3 regions of the Lactococcus lactis genome follow, and region 3 is predicted to be linked to each of the others. Evidence: riboswitches for the same ligand, from Rfam matches in the RefSeq annotation. Region 3 holds a riboswitch; each other region holds the start of a gene.

Region 1 (10,688 bases), 580 kb from region 3:
AAATTTCTAATTTTTTGAAAAAGTTTTTTCCTTCTTCTTCTATAGTAGTAACGTGGTAAGTCTGATCAACTTGTGCTTCATCAAGTGTGAGTTCCACTTCATTTTTCAGCCAAAATGATTCTGTAGGAATTTCTGAGCCGTGAGGGTCAGTTGCTGGATAGCCCATCAGGACATACAGAGATTCAATCAACCTTGGTGATGAAGCATGTTCTAAATTTTCGGCTTCATCGTGCACTTCCTCCATTGTATATCCAACCTTCTCAAAAAGAAAAGTTTCCCAGACCCTATGACTTTTTAAAATAAATCTCGCTTCGTGATTTCCTAAGTCTGTAAGTGATACCCCATAATAAGGTTTATGAATAACAAGTTCTTTTTTGGCTAATCGTTTAATCATTTCAGTGGCGCTTGGTGATGATACTGATAATTTTTGAGCAATGGCATTAATACTAACAGATCCATTATTTTCATTTTTTAGGCTATATATTGCCTTTAGATAGTCTTGTTCATTTTTTGATGTTTTCATTTTTTTACCTTACTTTTCTTGATTTAATTATAGCATAGACTATACCAAAGTAAAATAAAAGTGGGATAAATTATCACCACTTTTATTTTTTATTTAAAGTAATTCACCGTATTTTGAAACAAATATTTTTTTAAATATGGTGACAAGCATCATATACATCACTACTGTTAAAATTAGCCATGGGAAAAAGTTAATTGGTAAAGCCATTAAACCAATTGAATCTCCAAAGCTTGTGAATGGAATGATTGTGAGTCCAATGATTCCCATGAAAGTTAAGATTGTTAATGGAGCCGAAGCACGACTTTGTAAAAATGGAATTTTAGGAGTACGAATCATATGGATAACCAAGGTTTGAGTCCACATTGATTCAACAAACCAGCCAGTATGGAAGAGCGCGATAAATCCAATATATGCTGTACTTCCAGGAACAAGAGAGCTAAATGGTCCAAATGTTGCTGGACAAATCACAAAGAACATTAGGAGATAAGTTGTAATATCGAATACGGAACTTGTTGGGCCAATCCACAACATGAATTTACTTACAGAACTTGCATCCCATTTTCTTGGAACAACCAAATATTCTTCATCGACATTATCCCAAGGAATAGCGGTACAAGAGAAATCATAGATTAAATTAAGTAAGAGAATATGAATAGATAACATTGGAATAAATGGTAAAAATGCACTAGCGATTAGAACTGAGAACATATTACCAAAATTAGAGCTTGCTGTCATTTTTATATACTTAATCATGTTAGCATAGGTTTTTCTTCCTTCAATAATTCCTTTTTCAAGAACCATTAAATCTTTTTCTAACAAAATTACATCAGCTGACTCTTTGGCAATATCTACAGCACTATCTACTGAAATTCCAACGTCAGATGATTTCATTGCTGCTGCGTCATTAATACCATCTCCCATATAGCCGACACTATTGCCTGAATTTCTAAGTGTTGTTACTATTCTGGCTTTTTGTTGAGGTGATAACTTAGCAAAAACAGAAGCTTCCTTGGCAACCTTTGCCAATTCATTATCATCTAATTGGTCGATATCAGAACCTAAAATAGTTTTATCAACTGGAAGTCCTACTTGTTTGCAAACTGAACGAGTAACTTTATCGTTATCACCAGTCAAGATTTTAACTGATACCCCATATTTATTGAGTGCTTTGATTGCTTTTGCTGTAGATTCTTTGGGTGGATCAAGAAAGGCAAGATAACCCATTAACACCATTTCAGATTCATCTTGAACCGAGAATGTATCTACTGGTGAAGGATTTGTTTTTTGAGCGACTAAAATCACGCGCATTCCTTCTTCGTTAAGTTCATCAACTTTTTTCAGAATGTATGCTCTGAGTTCAGGAGTTAAATGAACAACATTTCCCTTATCTTCGACTAAAGTACAGATGTCTAACATTTCTTCAGCTGCACCTTTAGTAATCATTTGCGTTTTTGAAGTCGCTCCATTAGTATTGCTTTTTACTACAACACTCATCCGACGTCTTTCAAAATCAAAAGGAATTTCATCAACTTTTGTATATTTACTACTTAGACCACCCAGTTCAGGATTTTTATCTTGCTTGGCTTCGGCTCCTTCGATAATTGCCAAATCCATTAAATTCTTTAAACCAGTTTGGTAGTAACTATTCAAAAATCCATGTCTTAATACTCGAATATTTTCTTGCCCATGAATATCTAAATGACGCATTAATACTACTTTATCTTGTGTTAATGTTCCAGTTTTATCAGTGCAGAGAATATTCATTGAACCTAGATTTTGAATAGAATTTAGGTTCTTGATGATTGTTTTTTCTTTTGACATTGTGACTGCACCTTTTGCTAGGCAAGTTGTCACAATCATTGGTAACATTTCTGGTGTTAAACCAACAGCAACTGCTAAAGCAAATAGTGCAGCTTCCATCCAATCACCTTTAGTGAAACCATTGATCAATAAGACAAATGGAACCATAACTAACATAAAGCGAATAAGGACCCATGAAACTGAGTTAACGCCTTTTTCAAAAGTTGTTTTAGTTGAGTCTTCGGTTACACTTTTTGCCATTTCACCAAAAATGGTCGCATCTCCAGTTGCAATTACAACTCCATAAGCACTACCAGAAATGACATTTGAACCCATGAAGGCTAGGTTTACTGACTCTGTGATTGAATCATCTTTTTCATCAGTAGCTAAATCTAGTTTTTCTACTGGTTCGCTTTCACCAGTTAAAGAGGCTTGGCTGATAAATAAGTCTTTTGCTTGAATAATCCTAAGGTCTGCTGGAACCATGTCTCCAGCTGATAGATGGATAATATCGCCTACGAGAACTTCTTCAATAGGAATCTCTTGACTTCCTGATTCTAATCTATGAACGTTTGTCGTCGTCGTAATCATTTTTAAGAGATTCTCAGCAGCATTTCCACTTCTAGTCTCTTGAACGAAACGCAGAATTCCTGAGATTAAAACCATTGTAGTAATGATAATGAGTCCTTGGGGATTTTTCTCACCAGGAGCTGCTAAGATAATATCCGTAAAAGCTGAAACTAATGCTAAGACAAACAATATAATGGTAAAAGGATTGATGAACGCTTGATAAAGCCGTTTAATAAGTGAAGTTTTTTTACCACGCGTAATCGTATTATCTCCATATTGTTCACGAGAGATCTCTACTTGTTCTTCACTTAATCCTTTATTTGATGTTTTAAATTTTTGAAATAGCTCCTCTTTTGTAGAAGTTTTTGCAAATTCTAATCTTGCATTTATTTCATTGTTATCTACAAATGTTGTAGCTCTTTTTGTGTTTTCGAGTGTTTTTCTAATTTTTTTCATTGGTCTGTACCTCATATTCTATAATATTTTTGTGTGTACAGTCCCAAACGTTAGGCACTTTAAAGAAGGTGATAAAAACGGAAAGCTGCTCTTATCACGTTAAATATCTGCGGCCTATCAGGCTCGGGACTATTAATACTCTGGGATTCCATTTCCGTTTTCACCTCCTTTTTAAATATAAAAAAACCTTGCCTACAAAACTTAAACGTAGGCAAGGGAATAATTCCAAAAAAGATACCACTACTATAGAGCGAATCAGTTACAAGCTATCGTTCAAGCTTTAGCTCCGCAGGGCAATGTTGTTGCACTATTTCACGCCTTGTTTGTCGACGTGAACTGTTAGCCCTCTCATCGTGTCTCCACGACTCTGCGGCAGCAACCCGTATCCCTGCGGTAGCCTCACCTACCGACGATTATGTCATAGACATAACCTTTATTATTATAACTGACATATTCTTTTTTGTCAATCTTTTTTATTTTTAATTTACTATAGACTCTGTTGCACCATTCATTGCCCAATCTTTTGATAAAAATAACGAATTATCAATATGATAGTTGACCTTGCTTGGTGTCTTCATGAATTTTTCAATTGCTTTGTCTGTAGCCAACCAACCTATAGTACCAAAGTGAACAGTATCACCAGAGGCATAAGGTGTGTTATACATATCTGTTAAGTCAGCAATTTGATAAAAGCCTTGACTGCGCAATTGCGTTTTAATTTTAGAGCTAAAATTTTCGAGTGTTGCTTTTGATACTCCAGTGTAAGATGACCATGAGCCGTTTACTGGTTGAATAACAAATAAAACATCATTATTATTTTTGGCAAAGACATTTAAGAGCTGTTGGAAATCTTGATACTCTGGACTTTCTAAATAGGAAACATGTTTTTTGTAATTTTCTAGATGTTTATATTTAGATTTTATTTTCTTATCCCAAACTTTATTATTGATTTGGAAAGGATTGTTATTTGAACTATCTTTTCCTTGGTCAACTGCCAATTTTTCTAAGTTTTCAGAGGTTGGATCATTGGGTAATTCTTTAGCAAACTTATTAATTTTTGGTGTAAGTCCAAGAGGTTGTGCTGTGAATTGTGAAACACTTGAGAAGAGTAAATCTTCTTTTCGCCAAAATTGAAGATTGGTCGCCACAGTCATTTTTTGTAGAGTGGTCAGTGGTTTTTTATCTGCTAGACGTTCTAGAGAATTATAAATCGTCTCTTCAGATTTAAGCGATCTAAATCTTAATAAATGTTTTGCAAGTTGGGTGGTGGTATTTTCTTTAGGATCTGCTTCTTTTAACCAATCGTAAATCTCACCTTTGGATACAAAGTTTTTCAATTCACTTTCAACAATTCCTTGTTTTGAAAACCATTGTGGACTAATGACAAAAACAATTTTACGATTTTTTAACTCATTTGCCACAGAGTTCATGTAGAAAAAGTGGGTTAAAGTAGTTGTTCCTGGTTGTCCTACTAAGAATGGCGTAAAACCAGAATTGTATTTTTTGAAATAGGCACTTGGGTGAAAAGAATCCACATGTTCCATTTCTGATGAACCAAGAACTGGTAAAAACTCGGGGTCTGAATAGGCTTGTTTTTTAATTGAATAGCCTGTAAAGCTTGGAGTATTTAGTGGTGATTGAGCAAATTTAACAAGTTGGTCTTTTGAGTATTTCATACCAACATTTATTGGGAGAAATATCAGTAAGCCAACAAGGGCTAAAGCTGCAATTAATGGGCCAATGGCTCTAAAAATTTTAATTTTCATCCTTTTTTTCCTGAACGCGTGCTGCTATTTTATTTGCTGTATTCCAATCTTCACGGTCCATTTCTGATGGTGGAAGACTGATATCAAAAGCGCCTTCTAATTCAACAATGAGCATGATGGCTCTCATTGAATCAAGAATTCCTTCTTCAAATAAATCCATGTCTAAGTCTTCACGGAATTCGTCTGTGCCTGATACGGTTTCGATAATATCAAAAATTTGTTCTTTCATTTTGTTTCTCCTAATGTTTTTTTATGATATGCCTAACGCCTTTTAGAAGTTAGGAAGTGGGAAATGTGGATCTATGCAGTGCATAATAATGTGATTTGGTATTCCTGAGAAAATAAGGAAACTGATAAATACTAGATTAAATGTAATGAAAATACTTATAGCACTTGTCCATTTATTATCTGGAATTTTCCAGTTTTTACGTTTCTTCAGACGTTTCCATGCGTCATACCCAATCATTAACATGGCGTGGTAGAAACCATAAAGGATGTAATACCAAGTTAAACCATGCCAGAATCCCATGAGTAACATATTTGCGAGGTAACCAACATTTGAGATGGTTATCATATTTTTCGACCATTTTTTAACCATGAATGTTTTCACTAATCTCATGAATACAAAGTCACGGAACCAAAAACTCAAAGTCATGTGCCATCTTTGCCAAAAGTCATGAATATTTTTTGCTAAGAAGGGTTTGTTAAAGTTGTGTGGGAGGTCATATCCCATTAAATTGCTGACACCAATAGCGAAGAGTGAGTAGCCAGCAAAGTCAAAGAATAGATAGAGTCCGTAAGCATACATTGATGATGAAACATTCAAGAAGCTTGGGTGTATCGTTGCAGAGATTGCAATGCCATGTAGCCAATATTGGTCAATCAAGTATCCGATGATGAATTTATAAAGGAAACCTTGGAAAATTCTAAAGACACCTTTATTTAATAAATCAAGGTATTTTTCAGTGACAACTGGCGCTTTTAGTTCTTTAACAAAACGTCGGAAGCGGTCAATTGGGCCTGATGAAATCGTTGGATAGAAATAGAGAAAATAAAGAAATTCTTTAAGAGGAACGGCTTTAATAAGTCCGTCTCGTATTTCCATAATCATGGCTACTGTCTTAAAACTGATGTAAGAGATTCCTAAGAATCCAAGAATTGAACCTGGTCCAGGTCCTGGATTGAACAGAGGATGCACTTTGACAATCACTAATGGCAAAATAGAGAGCAGAATGATGAGGTAGAAAACAAAACTCTGATTCTTGTTTTGTTTTACTCGATACCACTCATAGAATTTTACAATGATAGTCTGGAAGACTCCGAAGCCGATTAATGCCCAAATTGTCACTGTTCCCGAAAATGTCAGCCAAAGAAAAGCGATGGTCAATAGGACTTGATACCACATGAGTTTTTTGCCCAGAAGCTGGGCAATAACGATAGGAATTAAAGCAAGTCCTAAAATCACGAAGTAAAAGGGTGTTGAATAGGGTTGCACTAGTTGTCACCTCGCTCTTTTTGGGCGAGTGCCTTGCGGTCAACTTTGCCATTTTGATTCAATGGGAACTTTTTAAGATAAACAAACTTAGTTGGCATCATGTAATCCATAATTGTTTTTGAAAGTTCAGCTTTGAGTTCTTTTGTGAAGGCGCGTTCGGCTGCACGGTCTTCAAATGTTTTTTCTGTTTCTAAATAAGCGATTAATGCGGTGACTTTATGCTGGTCATTTGTTTTCGGTAAGACTACCGCTTTTTCAATCTCTTTTAAGTTTTGAATATTGGCTTCAATATCTTGAAGTTCAATACGGAATCCATTAAATTTAACTTGAAAATCAATTCGTCCTTGGTAACGGAGCATTCCGTCAGCGGAAATTGAACCGGCATCTCCTGTATGATAAGCGGGTTTTCCGTCGACTGTGAAAAAGGCTTGCTCAGTTTTTTCTGGATTTTCAAAGTAACCTTTGGCTACCGAATCACCAATAATGATGATTTCCTTATCCATAATTTTTAAGTCAACACCTGGTTTGGCAAAACCAATTGGGACACGATCATTTTCTGTCAGTAATTCTTTCGTGATTTTTACTGACGAAATGGCTCCTGTTGCTTCTGTTGGACCATAGGTATTGTATATATTTGCTGACGGAAAAGCTGTCAGTAATTTTTCTGCTGTTTTCTTTGTTAATTCTTCACCGCAGAAAATAAATTGAACTAATTGAGGGTGTTCTTTCTCAGTGAACGAAGGGTCCAATAAGCAAATATCAACAAATGATGGTGTTGAAATCCAAGTATTAATGACCGTTTTGTTCAAACGTTCAAAAAGTAATTTGAAGTTGGTTGTTTCGTCACGTGAGAGTGAAATTAATGTTCCGCCAGTTGTAAGACTTGGATACAAGCTGAAAATTGATAAATCAAAGCTGTAAAGGGCTTGTGACAAGATTTGATTATTTTCATTTTTCATAAAATCATTGTTCATCCAATTGGTGAAAGTCACAAGATTATCATGACTGACTTCAACACCTTTTGGTACTCCTGTTGTTCCAGAAGTATAAATAATATAATTGCTGTCATTTCCAGAAACAGCTTTAGAAAAATCAAGTGCTGGAAGTTTGTCAGTCAAAATCTGGTCAGTAAGTTCAAGAGAAATTCTGTCAGTAAAAAGTGCTTCAAAATCTGCTGACAGCTCAACTGTAGTGAGTACCGCCGCTGGTTTTGCCGCTGATTTAATCATTTCTGTCCGCTCAAATGGTGTGTGAGCATCAACAGGAATATAAGCGTGACCAGTTAAATTTGTCGCAAGCATGGCTGCTAAAGTGATAAAATCGTTTTTACCGAAAATCAAGATTGGACGCTGATTTAAATTGCGTTCATTGATTTGTTCTGAGATATGTGAAACCGCGGCAAATAATTGACGGTAAGTAAATTTCTGCTCACGCTCGGCAAGTACAATAAGGTCTGGTTCTTTTTTTGCAATTTCAAAAATTTGTTCTAATAATTTCATAATTAACTCCTTCGATAATTCTCTCTAAAATTCGTTATAGATAAAGTGTGCTCCGCCAGTATGACTGTAGGAATAAAGATAGAGCAGAATTAAAATAATTATAAAGTAAAATACTGTTTTAGCCAAAAATAGACGAATTTCTTTTTTCTTGTCCATTGGAACTCCTTTTAAATATAAAGTAATAAGAGGTTTTTAGAATAATCAGTTAATCTCATATCATTTATGACTCTGATTATAACATTTATTAAAGAAAAAAAACTTACATTTGTGTAAGTTTAATTTATATAATAAAAAGAAAACGGAATCATTTTGTTTTGTTGTATTTTTAAGGGTACAACATCTTTTTCATCTAATATTTTGCTTAATTTTTTGAACCATATTTTTGTAATTTTCGGATTCTGTCAGCAAAGAAATTACCGCAACTCCACCCAAACCAATTTTTGAAAGCTCTGTCAGTGAATTTTCAGTAATTCCACCAATTCCAACAGTTGGTAATTGATTATGCTCAAGCATTTTTCTTAAATGGTCAACCCCAATTGGTTCTGCTGCGTCGGACTTGCTATTTGTTGGATAAATTGGACCAATTCCCAAATAGTCAGCTCCACTTTTTTGAGCGCTTTCTAATTCCATATCATTACTGACAGAAAGTCCTACCCACATTTCTTAGCCAATCAGCTCACGAATTTTACTGACAGAATCATCGTCTTGTCCGACATGAATCCCGTCAGCTGACAGTTCACGCGCTAATTCAACATCATCATTCACAATAAAAGAAACAGCCGCTTTCTGAGCTACTTCTTGTAGTCTTTTTGCTACTTCTAATCGTTGATTATTATTTTTATAAATTGTTCCCTTATCACGAAATTGATAAACCGTTACTCCACTTTTTATGATTACAGAAATTTTATCGATTGCATCATCAATTGAAAGTTTTGGAAAATCTTGTGGGCCAGCAATAAAATACGCCCTCAGGTCTAAAATTTTATTTTTCATTAATTGTCACCCAATGGTTTAACGGTCCATGACCGTGACCAACATTAATTGTTTGTGAAATAGCTTCAGTAATAAACAATTTAGCTTTTGGCATCACTTCTTTTAAATCTTCTCCTAAAGCTAAATGAGCTGTAATATAAGAAGAAAGTGTATCTCCGGTTCCGTGTGTTCTTTCTGTCAGTAATCTTTTAGAGTCATAAGTACTGACAGAACCATCTGTCATCAATAAATAATCTCTGACCAGTTCTCCATTACCATGTCCCCCTTTAATCAGCACATTTTTAGCACCTAACTTTTGAATATCATGAAGGGCTTTTAAAATTTCCTTTTCGTCAATAATTTTATAGCCACACATAACCTCTGCCTCTTCCAAATTGGGAGTGACCAATTCTGCTAAAGGTAACAATTCATTTTTTATCAAATCAATGGCTTCTCTTGTCAAAAGAATTGCCCCGCCTTTAGCCACCATTACTGGATCCACCACCAAATGCTTCGGTTTATATTTTTTCAAGCCTTGAATTACCGCTTCAACTTGAGCAGTATCAAAAAGTGCCCCCGTTTTAGCTGCCGAAATTTCCAAATCAGAAAATACTGAGTCAAATTGAGCCAAAATAAAAGCTTTATTTGTCGGTAAAATTTCTTGTACTCCATAGGTATTTTGCGCTGTCAACCCTGTCACAATTGTTGCCGAATATACTTTTTGATTATGAAAAGTTTTTAGGTCAGCATTAATACCAGCCCCACCAGAAGAATCAATTCCAGCGATTGTCACAACTTGAGAAACATCAATCATTTCTTTTTCTCCCTTATATAACCTCTTGCGTCGCTTGATAAATTTTATCAAGAAGACGATTCACAAAATTTCCTGGTAGATTTTCTACTTGCTCAGTAGCTTTCACACCAGATTCACCGAAGAATTCTGTCGCTTCATAAGCCGCCTTAAATAAATCATCAGATACAGCCGCAAAAGTTCCAACAATTGCTGACAACATATCCCCACAGCCAACATTAATTTTAAAAAGTGGACTATCAGTTTCAACAAATAGTTCCTCAAACCCATTAGAAATAACATCAACTTTTCCAGTTTGAATAATGACTGCCCCTGTTTTTTGAGCAGCAACTCGCGCGTGCTCAACTTCTAAATTTGACTCAAGTGCATCAATTCCTTTGTTCAAGCTTTCTTTATCAGCAAACCAAGCAATTTCCGCTGAATTCCCACGAATGATATCAAATTTCACCTCTTGCATTAATCTTTTGACAAAATTTGCTCTAAAAGGGACATTGACAGCAACTGGGTCCAAAATTAAAGGTTTGTGCTTTTGATTTGCTAACTGACAAATAGTCAAAAAAAGCGGATAATCCTTTTCTGAAATGGTTCCAATATTAACCACTACAGCATCTGCAATTTCAACTAAAGTTTCACTTTCTGAAATTTCCGCAGTCATTAATGGTGAACCACCAGCAAAACTAATCGCATCCGCAACTCTTTGTGGAGTTACAAAATTCGCTAAATTTAAGATAAGTGGTTGTTTTTCTTGAATCTTTTCTAAAATTGACATCAAAAAACTCCTTTATAGACACAAGGA
Region 2 (10,688 bases), 960 kb from region 3:
CATTCAAAGAAAATCCTCACTTTGGGCATTTTTTTTGGCTTTAAGGTAGGCTTCATTTTCTTCAATCCAACCTGGCAAATAATTAGCAAGGGTTTTAAAGCCAATTTTATCCCGAGAATCAGTAAAATGTTTTTTTCGGTAAATATGGTGAACTTGCGGATTTTTTTCCAGACTGCGAATTGACAGGCTAATTTTGCCATTATATTCGTCAATATCAATAATTTGTGCCATCACTTTTTGGCCAATTTTAGCAATATCATGAATACTTTTGACATAACCAGATTGAATTTCAGAAATATGAATCAATCCTTTTTGTTCAATTTTTTCTTTATTTGATGAATTATCCAGGTAAAATTTTACAAATGCACCATAATCTTGCATTCCAATAATTTCAACCTCAACAATATCACCGATTTTAGGACTTTTCTTCTCCATATTATGGCTCGATAATCTCAACTGATTCAATAACGACATCATCGACTGGTTTATCTTGCGCACCTACACGAACAGCGGCAATTTCATCGAGAACTTTATAGCTTTCTTCATCAACCAATTGACCAAAGACAGTGTGACGGCCATCAAGATGAGGAGTTCCACCGCCAGTATATGTTTCAGCTACTTCTTCAGGCCACCCTCCTTGGATAAGTGAATCTTTAGGATAAGGCAAGTTTTTATTTTGAACAATGAAAAATTGACTTCCGTTTGTATTAGATCCAGCATTGGCCATTGACAAAGCTCCCCGAAGATTAAAGAGGTCCATTGAGAACTCATCTTCAAATTTTTCTCCGTAGATTGAAGAACCTCCCATCCCAGTTCCTGTTGGGTCTCCTCCTTGAACCATGAAATCTTTGATGATACGGTGGAAAATTACTCCATCATAATAACCCTCTTTGCTAAGTTCAATAAAGTTTTTTACGGTTTTTGGAGTAAGACTATCAAATAATTTTACAGTCATTTTTCCATGATTTGTATTGATAATTGCTGTAGTACCTTTGTAGTTTTCAAGTTCAAGTTGTGGGTAAGTCATATTTTTTAGTTAGTATTTTTATTTCTAAAAATACCTTCCTTTCTTTTTATAAATTAATAAATTTCTGTCAGTAATTTTTACTGACAGTTTTTACTGATAGCTTTAATCAATAATTTTTAAGGCTTGTAAGGCTTTTAGAATTCCATCATTTTCAACAGAATCAGTAATGTAATCTGCTTTTTCTAAAATTTCAAGATGTGAAACCTTCATAGCTACTGACAGACCGGCAAAATCAAAGAGTTCACGGTCATTAAGTCCATCACCAAAGTTCATCATGTTCTCAGCTTTCAGACCAAGTTCTTGTAAAACTTTTTGACAGCCGATTGCTTTAGAACCTTCCATTGGAACAATATCTGAACTGTTTGGATGCCAACGAACCAAACGAATTTTATCGGACAAAGCTTCTGGTAATTCTAATTGGTCATCATGGTCAGAAATTGTCAACATTTGATAAATTTCATTTGTTTTATAATAATTGGGATTTTCTTCCAATTCCGAATAAACTGGACCAATTGCATCACTAGCAATTTTATCCCATTTTGAAATTTTCAAACTATCCGCAGCTACAAAAGAATATCCACTTTGTTCATTTTTCAGCCAAGTGATAATTTCTTCAATTAATTCCTTAGAAAAAGTATTTTTATATAATACTTCTCCTGTTTGTGCATTTTCAACATAGGCACCATTGATTGCTACATAGAAATCTGGTTTTAATGCCCTAACTTCTGGAACAACTCCGAAAAGATTTCTTCCCGTTGCAATTCCTGTCATAATTCCTTTTTCACGAAGTTTATAAAAAACTTCAGTAATTGATTCAGGCATGAAAGCTGAATCTTTGACCCTCAAAGTATCATCAATATCAAAAAAAATGATTTTTATTTTTTGGGCTTTTTCTAATATTTTTTCCATCTTTTTTTCACTTTAATTTTATTTGTACAAACTTAATTATATCATATTTCTAACTTGTTTTTCCTCAGGTTTAAACTAAGTGATGTTGAATGGCATAAATTGTTGCTTGAGTTCGGTCTGACACTTCAAGCTTATTAAAAATATTAGAAACATGAGTTTTGACTGTTTTTAAACTGATAAAAAGTTCATCAGCAATTTCTTGATTAGAAAGTCCCGTCGCAAGTACTTTTAATACTTCTAATTCTCTTTTTGATAAATCATCATATAATTCATGTTTTCGATGTTTTTGTTGAGCAATCTTTTCCTTGACAGCATCGGAAAGGACATCTTCTCCATTGGCAACTTTTCTGATTGCAGATGCGATATCAGCGGCTTGTGATGTTTTAAGAATATAACCTTTAGCTCCAGCAGCTAAAGCCGGAAAAACTTTTTCGTCATCAATAAAACTCGTTAGAATTAAAATTTTTCGTTCTGGATTTTTAGCTAAAATCTTTTGCGTTGCTCCAATTCCATCAAGTCGATCCATCACTAAATCCATGAGAATAACATCAGGGTCAAGCATTTCAGTTTTTAAAAAGCCTGACTCGCCATCGGCAGCTTCACCAACCACTTCGATATCGGGTTGAATATTCATGAAACTTGATAAACCTAGTCGCACCATCTGGTGGTCATCAACAATTAAAAGTTTAATTTTTTCCATTTTGTTCTTTCTAAATACGCATCATTTTTAAAGGCTCGGCTTCGCCTTAGGTATAATGATTTCAACAGTTGTCCCCGCACCTGGTGCCGAGATTACTTTGGCATCTCCGCCGATTAATAAAGCACGTTCTTTGATATTGGCTAAACCGTAACTGGCCGTCTTATCACTAGTAGAAACATCAAAACCAACTCCATCATCAGCAATTTTCAAGAAAATGTTTCCAAGTGATTCTCTTAAAGAAACTTCAATGTGCTCGGCTTGCGAATGACGCAAAGTATTCGATAAAATCTCTTGAGCCATTCGAAATAAATTGTCCTCAACATTACTCGTCGCTTCAATGTCAGCCAATTTAACTGTAATATTTGCTGAAATTTTCGCTTGGAGCTCGTCTGTCAGTGCTGACAGACCTTCTGCTAGACTCTTACCATCTAATTCTACTGGTCTAAGATGTAGTAAGAGTGCTCGCATTTCATTTTGTGCAGAATGGAGCACTTTTAAAACCAATTGTGTCTGTGTTTCGATTTGTTCTTTAGTCAAATTTTGTGTCGAACCAGCAACAGAAGATAAAATCATTGTCGCTGCAAAAAGTTCTTGACTGACAGAATCATGAAGTTCCCGTGAAATTCTTTTACGCTCTAATTCAATAATTTCAGCTTTGTCAGCAGATTTTTGCTTAGATAATTCTTGGAGTTCAGCTGACATATTCATAATTTTATCATGAACAGCTTGTAATTCAGGAGATTCAGGTTGTTGATTTTCTTCTAAAAGTTTAATATCATCTTGAAATTTTTGTTGAATAGCCATATTTTCAATATGATTAAAAAGGGTAAAAATCAGCGCAAGTAATCCTGCAACTGATATAAATATCCATAAACCATAGAAATTATCTCGAAGTTCCCTAATAATATTAGCGGTATTTAGTCCCCCTAAAGGTTGACCACTATTCATCATTATAAATAGAAGAAGATACATAATAAGGATGATACTAAAAACTGCTAAAAAGGTTGTGAAAAGTGATTTTTTCATCCTCTAATCACCTCAATATTTCCTGAATCAACACGGATATTGATTTTAATTCGTTTTTCCGCCTGATCTAAATTTTCACTAAAATAACGAACATTTCCCGCATTAATTTGTGCTGCCTCATTGAAAATCTTTACAAGCCCAGCATTTGTTGTTAAATCAAGCGAAACTCCTACATCCTCAGGAACAATAATTTTTGTATTACCTGTCATTTTTTTAATAGAAAGACTATTTCCCGAAGGTTTAAAAGTAACATCATCAAGATCAATGATATCATTTTGATTTTCATTCATGATTGACTCAGATTCATCTTGAGAAATATCTTCGTAAGAAAAATTTCTTACTCCTCCTTCTCGTGGATTATTTTTCCAAAAAACGATGCAAGCAATCGTAGGGAAGATAATTGCTAACCAGAACCATCCAACTGTGAAGAGAATCATTACCGATATTGCCCAAAAAATGAAACTGATGATACGTAATACACGCGCACGCGAACGAGTCGCCAAGATAGTAAAGAGAATAGCTAAAGCTAGAACTACCCACATACGCGGTGTACTAATCACATGAAAAATCAATCCTAATACAATAAAAATTTCTATAATAAAGATTGCTTTCAATTTTTTATTCATAAATCTATTGTACCAAAAAAAAGCTTACTTTTTCTCGGACTTAAGACTTAAATTTTACTTAAGCAAGATAGAGAAAAAATACTCCATTCATTAAGACGAAGTATTCTTTAAATTACATAATAAAAATATTTTTATCATATCCCATAAAATTTTTCAAAAAGATTTCTACCAGCTTGACTTCTTAACCCCTGGAATCTTACCTTCATGCGCCAATTTTCTAAAATTAACTCGTGACATACCAAATTTTCGCATGTAGGCTCTGGGTCTTCCGTCAATTCGATCTCGCATTTTCATTCGATTGGGATGAGAATCTTTAGGCAGTTTTCGGAGAGCTTCATAATTTTTTTCTTTCTTAAGTTCCTGTCTAAGCTCTTGATATTGAGCAACTAATTTTTGTTGCTTTTTAAATTTAGCAATTTTTGATTTCTTCGCCAAAATATTATCCTTTCATTTATTAATTTAGTTAACCAGTTAAGTATATCCTATAAATAAAACAATGTCAACTGGTTAACATTATTTTATTTTCTCTATTTTAATTAGCGACTAAAGCTCCTCCTTGACTTGAAACATAGTCTTGAGCATTCTCCTTATTTATTTTTACCAGACTCCCTTTAGTATCCACTCCATAAGTTTCACTTTTTTCACCTTTGATAGTTACCGTCGCAGAAGGCATATAATATTGGTCAGTTTCACTTCCAAAATAGTTTTCATAAGTAATGACACTTTGATCAAGCTTATCAGTGACAGACTCATCATTTGCTTGTCTCATTATATTTTGAATAGCCAAATCCACATTTTCTGGTATGAATTCATAACTTCCACCATCCACCATTTGACTTACCCCTTGATATTGAATAGAAACTACCTTGTTAAGACAATCTTTATAAGCCATAAGTGCGGTCAAATTAGCAAGATTTATCGAAATGTTCGTTTTAAAATCTGATGAAATATCATTAAAAAATGATTAATATTTAAAAACACTATTAAGACTAAGCATCTTGTTCATTAATTCAGTCATAACTTCTCGTTGATGAGCGGCGCGTCCATAATTCCCATTAGCTAACGTATCTCTATCTCGGGCAAAAACTAAAGCTTGTTCTCCGTTGATGAGCTGCTTAGGATTTCCTGAAAGATAAGGAACATAAGCTTTATATTCAGGTTCTGTATTTGAGATATAAATCGCTCCACTATCTACAGTTTTATCTGAACCAGGCAAAGTTATTTTACCTGAATCAGTCCCTTGATAGACATCTGAGCCATTTGTATCATTGACAACTTCTACTCCTCCAACGTCATTCACAAGATTTACTAAACCGTCCATATTAACAATCATAAAATTATTAAGATTCAGCCCTACTTGATTACCAATCGTTTTCATGGCATAAGTGACAGCAGATGATAACCCACCATTATTAAATCCTAAAGGATAAGCAGCATTAATTTTTTGAGTAGATTGAATTTTTCCAGATGCATCTTCAATATTCGTCATCGTATCTCGTTCCACTGAAATAATAGTGGTTGTTTTTGTCCGAGGATTCAATGTTAAAATAATTTGAGAATCTGAATTTCCATTCCATGAATCTGCACCACCCCGACTATTATCACCAGTATCCACTCCCATAAGCAAAATAGTTAGTGGTTTTTTTGCAGATATACTAGAACTTTTTATTTTTGTATTTACATGAGTTTTCGTTAATGTTTTCTCTGCTTGAACATAGATAACCGCACTAACTGCCACGACTAAAATAACAAAAAGGGACATAAAACGAACAAAATATACTTTTTTAGACCTTTTTATTTTTTTCTTTTGTCTAATTTCTTTTCTTTTCATATCAAGAATACTTCTTTCTTTTATTAAAAATTATAACTTACTTAAACTCTTTAATTTTTCGTCAGCCTAGCTATTCAAAACCAGTCCTACTGCCAAAGTTGAAATTAAAAATGATGATCCACCTTGTGATAAAAAGGGAAAGGTGACACCTGTTTCTGGAACCAAACCAATTGCTCCACCTAAATTGACAAAAACTTGTATCAACAAAAAAGATGAACAACCAATTGAAATCATTGAATTAAATGGATCTTTTGCCCGCATCCCCACCAAAAGCATTCGGGTAATCATGAAAAAAATGACAGCTAGGATTATAATTCCACCAATGATTCCCAATTCTTCTACTATTACTGAAAATATAAAATCTGTATGAGCTTCAGGCAAAAATCCTTGTTTTTCAATCGAATTCCCCAGCCCTCTTCCAAACCAGCCACCATCTACAATCGCATAATATGAATTAGCAAGTTGATGACCCGAAGAAGCCAAGTCAGTAAAAGGATTAACAAATGCTTTAAATCGAGCATTAATATAAGATCCTGGAATCAAATCGCCTCCACTGATAAAAAGAAAGAGCAAAAAACTAAGACTAATCGTAAGCAACATCTTCCCATAACCTGAAAACCATCGCCAAGAAATTCCACTTGCACCAATCATTATCAAGGCTAAGAGCCCAATAATTGCTGTATTTCCTAAATTAGGCATACTGAGTTCCACTATCATTAGTAAGATAATCGGAAATCGCCATCCCCCTACAACTTTTTTTATGAGATTGTTACCCTTAAAAATTGCTTGAATATCATTTTTCTCAATCTCTTCTTGTCTGTTAGAAAAGATAGAAGCAAGAAACCAAACTGTAAAAAGTTTTGCAAATTCAACCGGCTGAATAGTTCCAATCCCTGGTAAGGGAATCCATCCATGCGCTCCATTCGCTGATGTATTAGGACCCACCCTTGAATAAATCATCAGCAAGATAATAATTAGAAAAATTATTTTTAAAATCTTTTCATTTTTTATAATTCTCAATTTTACTCGATAAATAATAATTAAAGCCACAAAACTTATAATTATAAAGACTCCTTGAGAAATTGCCAATCGATAAGGAGATAGTCCTCGGTTAATTTGATAGGGGACAGTTGCTGAAAACACCATGAGTAAGCCAACAGCTGAAAGAATCAAATAAGGAATCAAAATAGATAAATCTAAAAAACTATTTTTTGTAATTTTTTTATCCATAAATGAATCCCCCTTCGTTAATTTTCCAAATGAACGAAAAGAGTATTTCTAGTTGCAAATCAATGAATAACTTTTTCTTTCTTATTTTTTTATTTTTTATTGTTGTATGAATTAATATTTTTGTCATCGGCTTGTACCTCAATTTCTGATTTATAGTAGATTTTGATTGTACAGCTCCAACTCAGAGAACTAGATTAGATTGAAGTGATAAAAATGCTTGTCCACTTTTAAGCTATCTTTCTTCCTATAACTCTCAGGGTCTGAGCCACTGTTATTCTGTGCTTCCATTTTCACCACCTCCTTTTTTATAAAAAAATTGCCTACGTCGGTTGAACGTAGACAAGGTATGATTTCAAAAAGATACACTATCAAGTGAACTAAAGTACCAAGTATCGTTCAAGCTTTAGCTCCGCAGGGCGATGTTGTTGCACTATTTCACGCCTTCTTTTTTCGACGTGAACTGTTGGCCCTCTCATCGTGTCTCCACGACTCTGCGGCAGCAACCCGTATCCCTGTGGTAGCCTCACCTACCGATGGTTAGAAAATCTCTAACCAAAATTGCTTAAATTAAATTTTCAAAATATTCCTAAGCAAAAAAATCATAACACGACCTATACTTTTAGTCAAATAACAAATGTATTACCTAAATTAAATGTTTTTTTATTGGATTAAACCTCTTGTTATGACTAAATTTTTTAGAAATTAGAACTAAGACAAAAATATTATTTTTTAAAATAAAATACCAAAGATTAAAATATACAGACAAAAAGCTTATAATTGAATAATGAATTTCGTTAATAAATAAAAAACTCCCTGTCAATGCTGACTAAGGAGTTTTTTATTATATTTATCGAATTCCCAAAGCAATACGGGCATAACGACTCATTTTATCAACTGTCCATGCTGGATACCAAACCAAGTTCACCTTGATTTCACCAACTTCTGGCACTTCTTTCAAAGCATCATGAATTTGTTCAGTCAAAAGGTCCGCCAAAGGGCAACCCATTGTTGTCAATGTCATTTTAATTTCTGTAAATCCGTTATCTTCAAAGCTAATTTCATAAACTAATCCGAGGTTGATAATATCAATCCCAAGCTCTGGGTCAATGACGTTTTCAAGGGCAGAGAGAATTTTGTCCTTGATTTCATTCACTTGCTCTTCTGTGTATTTATCTGCCATTTTATCTCCTTAGGCTGTCATAAAAAGCAAAACTTTAAAAGTTGAACGAATGTGCTTTCTAGGACAAATCCAAATTGTCAAATTCTTTTTACAGCTTTATTTTACCAAATTTATTTTAAAATTTCTAGATAAAAAATTACTGACAGAAAAAATTTATTCATAAAATTTTCTGTCAGTAATTTATTTTATGCAAAACGCGAGAATTTCTTGAAGAAACTCAACATGAAAGTAAAGAGAGCGATAATAACCACAAATAGAATTGCTTCTGGTAAAATTGCTCCATTCAAACCAATGGTTTCACGTAACATTTTTAAACCATAAGTCATTGGTAACCAAGGACTGATGACTTGATATATTTTAGGCGCAAGTTGTAAGGGGTAAGTTCCTGCACTCGTCGCCAGTTGTAGAACTAAGACTACAATCATAAGGAATTCACCAATCTTACCTAGAGCCGTTAAGAAGAAAGTATTGATTGCCATGTAAGCGAAGCTGATTAAAAGTACTGACAACAACATTTCCCACAAATGATTTGGTCTCAATCCAAGAAGAGCAACTGCTCCCCAGACGATGATTCCTTGTAAAAGTGCTACCAAACCATTTGTACCAATTTTCGCCAACATAAATTCGCGACCAGATTTCCATTTTTCACCTGAGAAACCAATTCCAATCACAACATTTGTCGCAAGGGCACCAATAAAGAGAGCAACATTAATCATGTATGGTGTCATTCCTGCACCATTTTCTGGTACATTGTCATGGTCAGTATGTTTAAGTTTCAACGGTGCAGCTACTTTTTTAGCATTTTCATTAGAATTATTAGTTGCTGAGAGAGTATCATCTGCTTTGGTTAACGCTGTTGACAAGTTATTAGCCCCTGTATTTAGCGTGCCCAAACCACTTGTTAAACTTGAACCTCCATTTGCCAATTGTTGTGAACCAGAGGAAATTTGTTGAGCACCCCCTGCCAATTGATTTGAACCTGAAGTTAAAGTTGAACCATTCGCTTGTAATTGTGACAATCCAGAAACTAATTGCATTGTCCCGCTTTGTAAATCTTTTGATTTACTTGCTAATTGTTGAGCGCCAGCGTTTGCTTGATTAACTCCGTCAGCATATTGGGCAAAACCAGGTGTGACTTGATTTGCTAGGGCACTATTTACGTCAGAAAGCCCTGTTGACAATTGTGAAATTATGGCATTTGCACCAGGAAGAGCAACATTAGAATTTTGGACAAGTTCTTTGGTTTGATTTTGAATTCCCATCAATTGATTGCCCACATCAGTTAAACTATCCGCAACTGAAGTCATACTTGTTTGAATAGGAGATAAAGTTGACTGAGCAGAGTTTAAAATAGCTGCATTTAGTTCGTTTTGTTGGTCAGTTTTCAAACTATTATAAGCCTTTGTTTGAGCCATCGCTTTGATTTGATTAGGAACAATATCACTTAATATCGTTTGCGTATCTTCTAAACTTTTTTTCACAGAAGCTAAATCATTTTTCACGGAATCTGCTGAACCCGTATCATTAGCACCATTTTGGATAGCATTATTTAAATCAGTCAGGCCATTTTGAAGCTGGCTAATTTGAGCCTGTTGTTCTGCTGACAAAGCTGTTTTTTGTGTCAATTCTGTTAAACCTGCTGACAGCTCTTTTGATTTATCAGCCAGTGTTTGTGTACCTGCTGCCAATTGTTGCGTTCCACTGACAAATTGGTCAGCACCAGAAGAAAGTTGTTGTCCCCCATTGGCAGCTTGATTCACTCCTGATACATATTTATTTAAGCCTGAATTCAAATTATTTGCGCCGTCAGTGAAAGTTAAACTTGATGAAGATAAAGTATTCAAATTACTACTTAATTCTTTTGAACCATTCAATGCTGACGAAGTTCCATCAGCCAATTTATTTGAACCGTCAGAAGTTTCTTTCATTCCTGACTTCATATCACCAAGCTTAGCGAAAATTTCTTTGGTGTAAGTCTCTGTGATATTTTTTGAAACCTCTGATTTCAGCTGATTCATCGCACTTTCGCTCATTTTTGATGAAATATAGTTATGACCACGTGTCGTTTGATAATCTAACTGAACCGTTTTTGGTTTCTTATTCATTAAGGTTGTTGCATTTTCTGAAAAGTTTTCTGGAAAAGTGATAACCATGTAATA
Region 3 (10,688 bases):
AGCCAAAGCTAAGGCTGAGTTAGAGGCTTACTTAGCCAAATAAGAAAGTGTATCATTTATGGAAAATGGAAAGAAAAAATTTAGTCTGTTTAGTGCTATTCTTTCTGTCATTTGTGTTGTTTTTGTTGCCGAAGCAGCAGCACCGGTTGCTGCTATTGGTAACTCGCAGTTCTTTTGGTGGATTGTTCTCATCGTTGCTTTTCTCTTACCTTATGGTCTAATTACATCTGAACTTGGAACAACTTATACTGGTGAGGGTGGGCTGTATGATTGGATTACAAAAGCCTTTGGTCATCGTTGGGGAGCACGTGCTTCATGGTTTTATTGGGTAAACTTCCCATTATGGATGGCTTCACTTGCTGTACTTTGTCCTGATTTATTGCATACAATGTTTGGCTTTCAATTAAATACAGGTATTTCACTATTAATTGAATTAATTTTCATCTGGGTTATTGTTTTGATTAGTTTATATCCAGTAAGTGATAGCGTTTGGATTTTAAATGGCGGCGCAGTAATTAAGGTATTCTTAGCATTAGCATTAGGAGGCTTAGGAGTTTATTCAGCTTTGACTAAGGGAGTAGCAAATCATTATACTTTAGCATCATTACTTCCCAGTTTTGATTTGCATAGTCTATCATTTATCTCAGTAATCATTTTTAACTTACTGGGGTTTGAAGTCATTTGTACTTTTGCTGACAGTATGGAAAATCCTAAGAAACAAATCCCACAATCAATCATCATTGGTGGGATCGTAATTGCAGCGATTTATATGTTTTCGGCCTTTGGGATCGGTGTTGCTATTCCAACCGATAAATTATCGACAAGTTCGGGATTGGTAGATAGTTTCCAAGTGATGCTGGGTACACCGACAGGTTGGTTCATTAGTTTAATCGCTTTCTTGTTTATGCTGACTTTAGTGGGTAATATGGTTTCTTGGTCACAAGGGGTTAATAATATTGCTAGTTATGCTGCTGATAATGGTGATATGCCTAAATTCTTCTCAAAAAGACGTGCTTCTAATGGAATTTCTTGGGGGGCAGCTTTGATGAATGGGATTGTAGCGACATTTATTGTTGTGATTGCCCCATTATTACCCAACCAAGATTTGTTCTGGTCATTCTTCTCACTAAATTTAGTACTATTTTTATTGAGTTATATTCCGGTCTTCCCTGCTTTTTATAAATTGCGCAAGATTGACCCTGAGACTCCACGTCCATTTAAAGTGAGTGGTAGTGACGGAATCTTGAAAGTATATATGGCCTTACCAATGATTATTATTATCATATCATTAATTTTTACAGCCATACCCTTGCAATATGATAAGGCATCATTAACAGAACAATTACCGATTACAATTGGCGCAATTATTTTTATTGTGATTGGTGAATTAATTATTAAATTTAAAAAAATAAAAAAATAGGAGAGAAAAAATGGCAAAACGTATTATTGGTACAACACCAAAAGAAGATGGTTTTCGGATGCCTGGTGAATTTGAAGCTCAAGATCAAATTTTTATGATTTGGCCCGAACGTCCAGATAACTGGCGTGATGGAGCAAAACCTGTTCAGATTGCCTTTACTAATGTTGCTAAAGCAATTAGTAGATTTACACCAGTAACAATGTTAGTTTCACAAGCCCAATATCAAAATGCTCGTTATCAATTACCCGCTGATGTGCGTGTGCTTGAAGTTTCTAACAACGACTCGTGGGTTCGTGACTGTGGGCCAAGTTTTGTAATTAATGATAAGGGCGAACTTCGAGCAAATGACTGGACTTTTAACGCTTGGGGTGGACTTGTTGATGGTCTATATTTTCCTTGGGATCAAGATGATCTAGTGGCACAAAAAGTTTGTGAATTAGAACGTGTTGACTCTTATCGGACAGATGATTTTGTTCTTGAAGGAGGTTCGTTCCATGTTGACGGTCAAGGAACAGTTTTGACTACTGAAATGTGCCTTTTATCTGAAGGACGCAATCCTCACATGAGCAAAGAGGACATTGAAAATAAACTTAAAGAACATTTGAATGCTGAAAAAATTCTTTGGCTTGGGGATGGAATTGACCCAGAAGAAACAAACGGTCACGTGGATGATGTTGCTTGCTTCGTAGCACCAGGGGAAGTTGCATGCATTTATACTGAGGATGAGAAGTCACCTTTTTATGAAGCAGCACAAGATGCCTATAAACGCTTGAGCCAAATGACAGATGCTAAAGGACGTCAACTCAAAGTTCATAAATTGACTTGTCCAGCTAAAAATGTAACGATTAAAAAACAATTTAGAATTGATACAGTTGAAGGAACAATGCCACGTGAAGATGGAGATATTTGTATTGCTTCATATATGAATTTCTTGATTACAAACAAAGGAGTTATCGTACCACAATACGGTGATGAAAATGATGCTCTAGCATTAAAACAAGTTCAAGAGATGTTTCCAGACCGCGAAATAGTTGGCGTGAACACTGTTGAAGTAGTTTATGGTGGAGGAAATATCCATTGTATTACTCAACAACAACCTAAAGCCAAATAAGGAGTAGAGAGGATTTAACAGAAAATGGCAAAACGTATTGTAGTTGCTCTAGGGGGGAATGCTATTTTAACTAGCGACCCTACAGCGCAAGCACAATCTATGGCACTTAATAAGACTGCTGCACAATTAATGCCTTTAATAAAAGACAATGATGTTGAAATGGTCGTCACTCATGGAAATGGCCCCCAAGTTAGTAATTTACTTTTGCAACAACTTGAAAGTAATTCAGTTAAAAATCCGGCAATTCCACTTGATACAGCTGTTGCTATGACTCAAGGGCAAATCGGTTATTGGATGGCACAAGCTTTTACAGAAGCTCTTGCTAATAATGGAATGTCTGATGTTCCATTTGTTTCTGTAGTGACAAGAACAGTAGTTGATGCTAATGATGAGGCTTTTAAAAATCCGACAAAACCTATTGGACCTTTTTATAGCCAAGAAGAGGCTAAAAATATTCAGACTCAATATCCTGATTGGAAATTGATTGAGGATTCTGGACGAGGTTACCGAAGAGTAGTTCCTTCACCTTTACCTCTCAAAATTGTTGAAGCTAACGCAATTAAACCATTGTTAGAATCATCAGCTTTGGTTACAGTATCTGGTGGCGGAGGAATTCCTGTTATTGAAAAAAATAAGGGATATCAAGGAGTTGAAGCGGTAATTGATAAAGATTTTTCGGCAGCAAAATTAGCAGAACTTGTTGATGCTGATGAACTAGTTATTTTTACCTCTGTCGGTGATGTCTTTTTAAATTTTGGTAAACCCAACCAAAAAGCGTTAGGAGTTGTACCAGTTAGCGAAATGCGTCAATATCTAGAGGAAGGTTATTTTGCGGCAGGTTCTATGAAACCAAAAGTGGCAGCAGCTGTCGCTTTTGTCGAAAATACTGGTAAGCAAGCCACGATTACTTCACTTGAAAATGTGGAAAACTTTGTTAAAAGTGGGGCAGGAACACGGATTGTACCCGATTTAGTTTAAAAAAAGTATTTTTCAAAATAATTTATTTAAAATTTGAAATAAAAAGAATTTAAGTAGGTTACCCATTTTAATTTGACAAAAAGTATAGCTAGTGCTATACTTTTTTGTAGTAAATAAAAACTAATCATATTAGGTGAGGTTACTCTGAAGAACATAGGTTATCGCTCAAAACTGTCGAGAGACAATAATGGGTAAAGCAGGACTAGTCGAATCAAGGCTTTTCCAAGATAACTAGAAATATCATTTCTTACGTCTCAGAAAGCCAAAACTCAAATGTCGTGATTAAATAGACTAATAATCTATTGATTTTGAGAGCCTCCCTTTATATGAAAAGGAGGCTTTTTATGTCAAGAAGAAAATATCTTGATACAAAACAACCAAAAGTAAAATCTATTATGGGTGATTTTATTTTAATTGGTATTATTTGTTTGTTTGCATTTATTCTTATTGTGACACAAATAACTATTAACCAACCCCTTTCATCGTTACCGTCTCAAAGTTCAGTGGATGATGTCAAGAAAATGCACGATTTTTTATCTATTGGAAACCTTGCGTATTTTTCAATGCGAACAATGTTTCGCATGATTGTAGGAATGATGTGGTCAATTTTATTCTCTGTTATTTGTGGTGTATTGGCAATTAAGTTTAAAACTGCAAGAAGAATTATTTTGCCGATGGTCAATTTCTTAGAATCAGTTCCTTTATTAGGTTTCATGACATTCACTACTGCATTTTTACTTGGATTATATCCAGGTAATGTAATGGGAGCTGAAGCGCTTGCCATTTTTGCAGTATTTACTGGACAAGCATGGAACATCATGTTGTCACTTTACCAAATAATGGAAGTAGTTCCCAAAGATTTGAAAGAAGTAACATCACAATTTCGATATAGTGCTTGGGAAAAATTTTGGCGTCTTGAATTTGTATATTCAATTCCAGGCCTACTATGGAATCTTGTCATATCTCAGTCAGCAGCATGGTTTGCCATTGTTGCAAGTGAACAGGTTACCGTCGCAATCCCTAAGTCTGAAACTTTAATTTTGCCAGGAATTGGCTCTTATATTCAAGTTGCATTAGATCGTGCAGACTTTAAAGCTTGTGGTTTCGCTGTTATTGCTTTAATTATTAATGTCGTCATACTAAATTTCTTAGTTTTTCAACCTTTGGTTAAAGCTACTTATTATTATCGTTATGATGAAGGAACAACTCAAGGTAATCCTCCAAAATCAATTGTATACAATTTAGTAAAAGCATCTAATTTTGGAAAAATATTAATGAAATGGATTCAAAAAATAAAAGATTTCTGGATTTTTAAGTTAGCTAGAGTTTGGTATATTCTTAGGATAAATCTTATTTTTAAATATCTAGGAAAAGTTAAGAAATATATTTCAATCATTTGGTATATCCTTTTAGGGTATGCGGTTGTTATCTCTGCTATTAAACTTTATAGATTCTTACCTCATGAAGATTTTTCAATAATCCCTCACTTAATGCTTTTAACTACATTGAGGGTAGTATTAGCAATGCTTATAGCAGCAGCGATTTTTACACCTCTTGGGGTTTGGGTTGCAAGTAACAAAAGACGTTTAAGCTTTATCCAACCAATTGGACAAGTTGTTGGATCGATTCCTTCAAACGTATATACTCCATTCATAGTAATTTTTATTAGTTTAGGGTATAAGCAACTTGAGTGGTGGATTTTGCCGCTAATCATGGTTGGTTGTCAATGGTATTACTTTTTCAATGTTATTGCTGGGTATTTAGCAATACCAGATGATATAAAAGAAGTCACAAAAATTTTTCCATTATCCAAGTTTAAGTGGTGGACTCGCTATCTCATTCCATCAATGTTTCCGTACTTGATAACAGCTATCATAAATGCTGCGGGAGCAGCATGGAATGCAGATATAGCAGCGGAAAGCCTACAGTGGGGTAAAGAAACAATAAATGTTACTGGCTTAGGGCAATATATTGCTGTGAATGATGGAATTAAAGATAAATCAGCACTTGGTACTTTGGCGATGTGTGCTGTAGTAGGATTGTGTATTATATTCGTTTGGCAACCACTTTACAAATATGCTAGAGAAAAATTCCATTATTAAAAAGGGAGGAAATAAGAATGGAAAAGAAAAATTTAATAAAAGTAACTTCACTCTGCAAAGATTATGGAGTAGAAAGATCAAAGAAATATATACAAGTTCTGAAAGACATAAACTTTACCGTAAAGGAAGGAGAATTTGTAAGTCTTATTGGACAATCAGGAGCAGGGAAATCGACATTATTGAGAAGTTTAGCTGGTCTTGTTCATCCAAGTCATGGAGAAATCATCTTTGAAGGAAAAAAGATTAAAGAACCGGATCCAAACATTAGTATGGTTTTTCAGAATTTTGCTCTATTCCCATGGTTAAATGTTTATAAAAATGTTTCATTTGGCATAGATAATAATTTGAAAATATCTAAAAATGAAATTAATGATAGAGTAAAAAAACTAATAAAAATGATTGGGCTAGAGGGCAATGAAAAATCATATCCAAGAGAAATTTCTGGCGGAATGAAACAAAGAGTAGGATTTGCTAGAGCTTTAGCCGCAGAACCTACATTATTATTACTTGATGAACCTTTTTCTGCTTTAGATGTTGTAACATCCAAACAGCTGTCAGATCAACTAATAAGTATGTGGTTAAGTCAACAAATTGTCACAAAATCAATTGTAATGATTACGCACGATATAGAACAAGCAGTGCAGATGTCTGATAGGATTATATTGTTAGATTCAAATCCAGGGAGGATTGCGAAAGTTTACAACATTGATATCCCAAGAAATCAAAGAACTATAAGTAGTATCTCAAGTATTGTTGAAGAAATTACTAATGAGATGGTAGTCATGACAGAACTTAAGGTTAATAAAAATTTTTAGTAGGTAAAAGAAAGGAAGAAAAATTAATATGATTCCACATAGGAGAAAAAGAAATAATAAAATAAAAAAAATGGTCGGATTTCTCATATCTCTAGTAATAATAATAGCAGTTGGAGTATTCGGGTATATCGCTATGGCCAATCATCGCTTAAATAATATATTAGACAAGGGTTATCATAAAGTTGATAATAACTATAAATCTGAGAAACATAAAGATACAGAGTCATTTTTGATCATGGGTTTAGATAATACTCAAGAGAGAAATTTGGGAACGACGCGAACGGATGCGATGATGATTATTACAATTAACAAAAAAACAAAAACGACAACTTTTTGTAGTATCCCTCGCGATAGTTTTGTTCAAATTGATTCAAAATCATACAAAGGTATGCAACGGATAGAAGCTGCCTATACTTATGGAGGACCTTCGGCTTCAGTTAACACGGTAGAAAAAACTTTTAATATTCCTATTGATCATTATTGTGTTTTTAATTTCAATTCATTTATTAAGCTTATTGATGCTATAGGTGGAATTGATATTGATGTTGAAAAGTCATTTATGGGTACTGATGAAAGTGGTATTGAGTCTATAAAGTTTAATTCAGGTGAGCAACACTTAGATGGTGCCAAGGCTCTTTCATATGCTAGAGAACGACATGTAGATACAGATATTATGAGAGGTTTCAGGCAACAAAAGGTAATTTCAGCAGTTGAGGAGAAGTTAAAATCAATGACTTCTTTCACTAATTTATATTCTATTATTGATTCTTTAGATGATAATATTCAGACTGATATCACACCAAAAGATATTAAAGAGCTTATTTCTAACGCTTTAACTTTTAGTAATTACTCTAAACAACAATTAACTTTTGATTGGAGAACTTTCAGTAACCAAGGAAGAAGTATGGTAGAACTCTATAAAGATAGTATCAAATTTGTCAGTCATAAATTAAGAGTCTCTCTCGAATTAGATCGTAAAAATGAGACTGATAACAATGGATATTCCTTCCATACAAATGGTGACTATCTTTATCAAAGTGACTATACTGTCCAGAATCCAGAAGCTGAAGCACAAGAAGATACTTCAACGAATGGAAATACATATATTGGGACAAGCGGTAATACAACTACTGGCCCTCTGCCTAATATTAAGACTTCAAATGGTTTTATTAAGTAATTAAGATAAATAGCCCCTATCATAGGAGCTATTTATCTTAATTACTTAATAAAATATTTACAATTAGAAGGGCAATCACAGAATGAATTAGTGATGGGATAGGATTACAAGGATAAAAATAATCCAATCATAGGTAATATGAATAAGTAAACCTGTATACAAGGAGTCGCTCCTTAAAGAGGCAAGGGTAAAGGGAATTCTCGCGGCTGCAATAATAAAAATAACTTGGGCAAAATTCCAGTCGTAAGTAGGTAAATGTAGAAATCCGAATATTAAAGTGGATATGATAACCGCAACAATTAAAGCTTTGCGTTTTCCACCTAATAAGTTTGCGATAATTATAAGTAAAATTATTGTAATTAACTCTTCCCCTAAAAGCATAGGAATTGTCTTAAGAAGTCCAAAAAGAGTCATTCCATCTGCTACTGGATTAGAATTTGGAGAACTTCTTAATAGTATTTTAGTAATTAGAATGCCAACTCCAGCAAAAATATAAGCACCTATAAGTCCAGCAAAATAAGTACTCACTATTTTTTGAGGTTTAGAAAAAGTGTAAGAAATTCCCTTTTTCCCAAAAAGAATGTAAAGGCTGATAAATCCAGCAATAGCTAAGGAAAAAGGAGCAATAACTGGCAGCCCAAAAGATAATGCTAAAAACCCAGCTAATAGTAAAATCAGTGATAGAGGAACTGCTGATTTGCTCATAGGTGCGGTAAAAAGTTTTTTCAAAAGAGAAACCTCCAAAATTTAGATAGATTGACAAGCCTAATAAAGCTATTTAAATAAGTATAACATGAATAAAAATTTTTTAAGGAATATAAACAATGGATAAAAATAGGTAGCTTAAAAGTGTATTTGAAAAAATCTGACAACAAAAAAAGCACCTACTCTATATCCTAAAGTAGATGCTTTTACGGTGAGGGATGTTCATCCATTGACTTATTCTCCTATACTATTTTTTCTAAATTGTGTGTTGCTTCTTCAATTGTATTACCAATACCAAAAATTTGAGGTTTGTTAGCCAAAAAAGCTTGAAACACATTTTTTGAAGTATCAAGTTGAATACTATACTCAAAAAATTTATTTTTGTTAGTGTATGTCATCATAATACATTCTCCTTTCTTTTTTTAACGAAAGGGACTATAACAATCACAACGAAATTCCAAGTTCAGTTTAACACAAAAACAAAGTATTTGCAATATACGAGAAAATTAATAGGTAATAAAGTATTTGCCCTTAGATTGAAATTTAAAATCAGGTTTATGATATTTTGATAAAATATCTGTTAATCCAATCCTTTTAGAGATAAACAGGGCAATATTTTTCCGAAAAAGAACTAAAAAAAATAAAAAAGAAGGAATAATCCTTCTACTATATTAAATATTTTCTAAGTGCCCTTTTTTATCTTTAGCTATTAAGTAGTAGGCGCACGCTGCAATGGCCCAGGCCCAAACAATATGTCCAAAGAACTCAGAAAAGTGTTCGTCGAAAGGTTGGTTCCAAGGAGCAGGAACTGTTCCCATAGCTGGCATTAAGATAATATGCCAGATAATCCATATTACAATACCATAAGCAGCACCTTGCCATAAAGTGATAGCTTTCCAGTATTGCGCTATAAAAATAAATAATGCAGCAAAGAAAATTGAAAAACTAAAGTGAAGAATCAAAGAGAACCAAAATACTTTTTGATCTTGAGAATATAAAATGTATGAGTGGGTGAGAGAAGATGGCACACCAAACTGTTCCATCATATGTTGTGGAGGGTTGGTTAAATTACGAGCAATAGTTCGTGGCGGAAGAATTGCTTCCCAACCAATTTTAACCATTCCAGAAATCATACCTGAAATAAATCCGAACCAAATGCTTTTGAGAATAATTTCTTTTAGAGAAGCAATTGGTTTTCTTAATGAGAACATATTAATACTCCTTTCTTATGTCCTCTATTCTAACAAAAAGTTAAATGTAATTCAAAAATACCAGAGGATTCAGTGTTTTTGATGCTATCTTCCAAAATTGTAAACAAAGGAAGTAAAAAAATTGCTACTAGATATTTAAAAATCCCCACAGAAATTTCTGTGAGGAAATAATTATATATCGTACTTTCCTGTATGCAAAGTCCTGATTGATTCGCCTCCGGGTAAAGGAGGTAAGCCAAGAGAATCTTCACGGCTAAAGGCTTCAAGTAATCCAGGAGTTAAGTGAGAATACTCAACTGTTTCCGGACTAATCTTATGAAGAATTGTGTCCCCTTTTCCTTCAGTAACTTTTTTAGCAAAGTTAGGGTCAATCAAAGTTCCACGAGCAACAGCAATTAAATCAGCATAGTTTTCAATCGCATCAGTAGCTGTATCCTCCCCAAAAATACCACCGACAATAAGAAGTTTTGTTTTATCATCAAAGATTTCTCTAAAAAGTTCAGCATAAGATTTTTCGCTATTTTCAGGTTTAGAATTGTATCCTGCCCATAATGAAAGATGGATATAATCAAGTTCATATTTAATTACTTCAGAGATAAGTGAGAGAGCTTCTTTATAATCATAGCCAACATTTTTTCCATGAAGTTCTTCAGGAGAAATACGGTAACCAATGATAAAGTCTTTAGGAGCATATTCATCAACGATTGCTTTTACTTCTTTAACAACAGCTAGCGGAAAGGCCATTCGATTTTCCAGTGAACCACCCCATTTATCTGTGCGAAGATTAGAAAGTTTTGAGAAAAATTGTTGAATTAAATAATGATTGGCTCCATGAATTTCAACACCGTCAAAACCAGCATCAATTGCACGTTTTGTGGCTTTACCAAAATCAAGAATGATAACATCAATCTCTGTTAGTGTGAGTTCACGAACAGGGTAATCTAAGAAAGAAAAATCGATAGCAGAAGGAGCCACCACATCTAATCCATTAACATGACGTCCTACAGCGGCTCGCCCAGCATGATGAATTTGAAGAATAGCTTTATTTCCATCTTTTTTTAGAGCCTGTGCAGTTTTGCGTAGTCCTTCAAGATGAGCGTCAGAATAAGCTCCTAGTTGTTCAGGATATCCTGGCACATATGCTGGTCCACCATTTTCACTTACATAAT

Evidence for each region. A riboswitch is a leader RNA that binds a small molecule or an ion and turns the genes downstream of it on or off. The one in region 3 is predicted to bind magnesium.
Region 1: it holds a riboswitch for magnesium, as region 3 does, so the genes downstream of both, mgtA (magnesium-translocating P-type ATPase) here and PYW37_RS03685 (ABC transporter permease subunit) in region 3, are expected to answer to the same signal.
Region 2: it holds a riboswitch for magnesium, as region 3 does, so the genes downstream of both, PYW37_RS08300 (FtsW/RodA/SpoVE family cell cycle protein) here and PYW37_RS03685 (ABC transporter permease subunit) in region 3, are expected to answer to the same signal.

The regions. Positions count from the first base shown of each region.
Region 1 is NZ_CP118969.1:1,274,923-1,285,610, forward strand. It holds gene PYW37_RS06420 (metal-dependent transcriptional regulator) at 1-523, opposite strand, end outside; gene mgtA (magnesium-translocating P-type ATPase) at 617-3,349, opposite strand; M-box (ykoK) riboswitch at 3,607-3,767, opposite strand; gene dltD (D-alanyl-lipoteichoic acid biosynthesis protein DltD) at 3,829-5,115, opposite strand; gene dltC (D-alanine--poly(phosphoribitol) ligase subunit DltC) at 5,105-5,344, opposite strand; gene dltB (D-alanyl-lipoteichoic acid biosynthesis protein DltB) at 5,387-6,610, opposite strand; gene dltA (D-alanine--poly(phosphoribitol) ligase subunit DltA) at 6,610-8,109, opposite strand; gene dltX (teichoic acid D-Ala incorporation-associated protein DltX) at 8,134-8,265, opposite strand; partial or broken gene thiE (thiamine phosphate synthase) at 8,455-9,102, opposite strand; gene thiD (bifunctional hydroxymethylpyrimidine kinase/phosphomethylpyrimidine kinase) at 9,092-9,895, opposite strand; gene thiM (hydroxyethylthiazole kinase) at 9,909-10,661, opposite strand.
Region 2 is NZ_CP118969.1:1,658,481-1,669,168, forward strand. It holds gene PYW37_RS08250 (TVP38/TMEM64 family protein) at 1-7, opposite strand, end outside; gene PYW37_RS08255 (CvfD/Ygs/GSP13 family RNA-binding post-transcriptional regulator) at 4-435, opposite strand; gene PYW37_RS08260 (peptidylprolyl isomerase) at 437-1,027, opposite strand; gene PYW37_RS08265 (Cof-type HAD-IIB family hydrolase) at 1,130-1,936, opposite strand; gene PYW37_RS08270 (LuxR C-terminal-related transcriptional regulator) at 2,007-2,636, opposite strand; gene PYW37_RS08275 (sensor histidine kinase) at 2,664-3,662, opposite strand; gene liaF (cell wall-active antibiotics response protein LiaF) at 3,659-4,288, opposite strand; gene rpsN (30S ribosomal protein S14) at 4,454-4,723, opposite strand; gene PYW37_RS08290 (hypothetical protein) at 4,821-5,192, opposite strand; partial or broken gene PYW37_RS08295 (LCP family protein) at 5,301-6,119, opposite strand; gene PYW37_RS08300 (FtsW/RodA/SpoVE family cell cycle protein) at 6,186-7,349, opposite strand; M-box (ykoK) riboswitch at 7,730-7,891, opposite strand; gene PYW37_RS08305 (metal-sulfur cluster assembly factor) at 8,197-8,529, opposite strand; gene PYW37_RS08310 (YhgE/Pip domain-containing protein) at 8,715-10,688, opposite strand, start outside.
Region 3 is NZ_CP118969.1:697,575-708,262, forward strand. It holds gene ptcA (putrescine carbamoyltransferase) at 1-43, shown strand, start outside; gene PYW37_RS03670 (APC family permease) at 59-1,420, shown strand; gene aguA (agmatine deiminase) at 1,431-2,531, shown strand; gene arcC (carbamate kinase) at 2,556-3,509, shown strand; M-box (ykoK) riboswitch at 3,628-3,797, shown strand; gene PYW37_RS03685 (ABC transporter permease subunit) at 3,854-5,611, shown strand; gene PYW37_RS03690 (ABC transporter ATP-binding protein) at 5,629-6,426, shown strand; gene PYW37_RS03695 (LCP family protein) at 6,455-7,603, shown strand; gene PYW37_RS03700 (CPBP family intramembrane glutamic endopeptidase) at 7,691-8,332, opposite strand; gene PYW37_RS03705 (hypothetical protein) at 8,551-8,709, opposite strand; gene PYW37_RS03710 (YagU family protein) at 8,980-9,519, opposite strand; gene PYW37_RS03715 (NADH-dependent flavin oxidoreductase) at 9,691-10,688, opposite strand, start outside.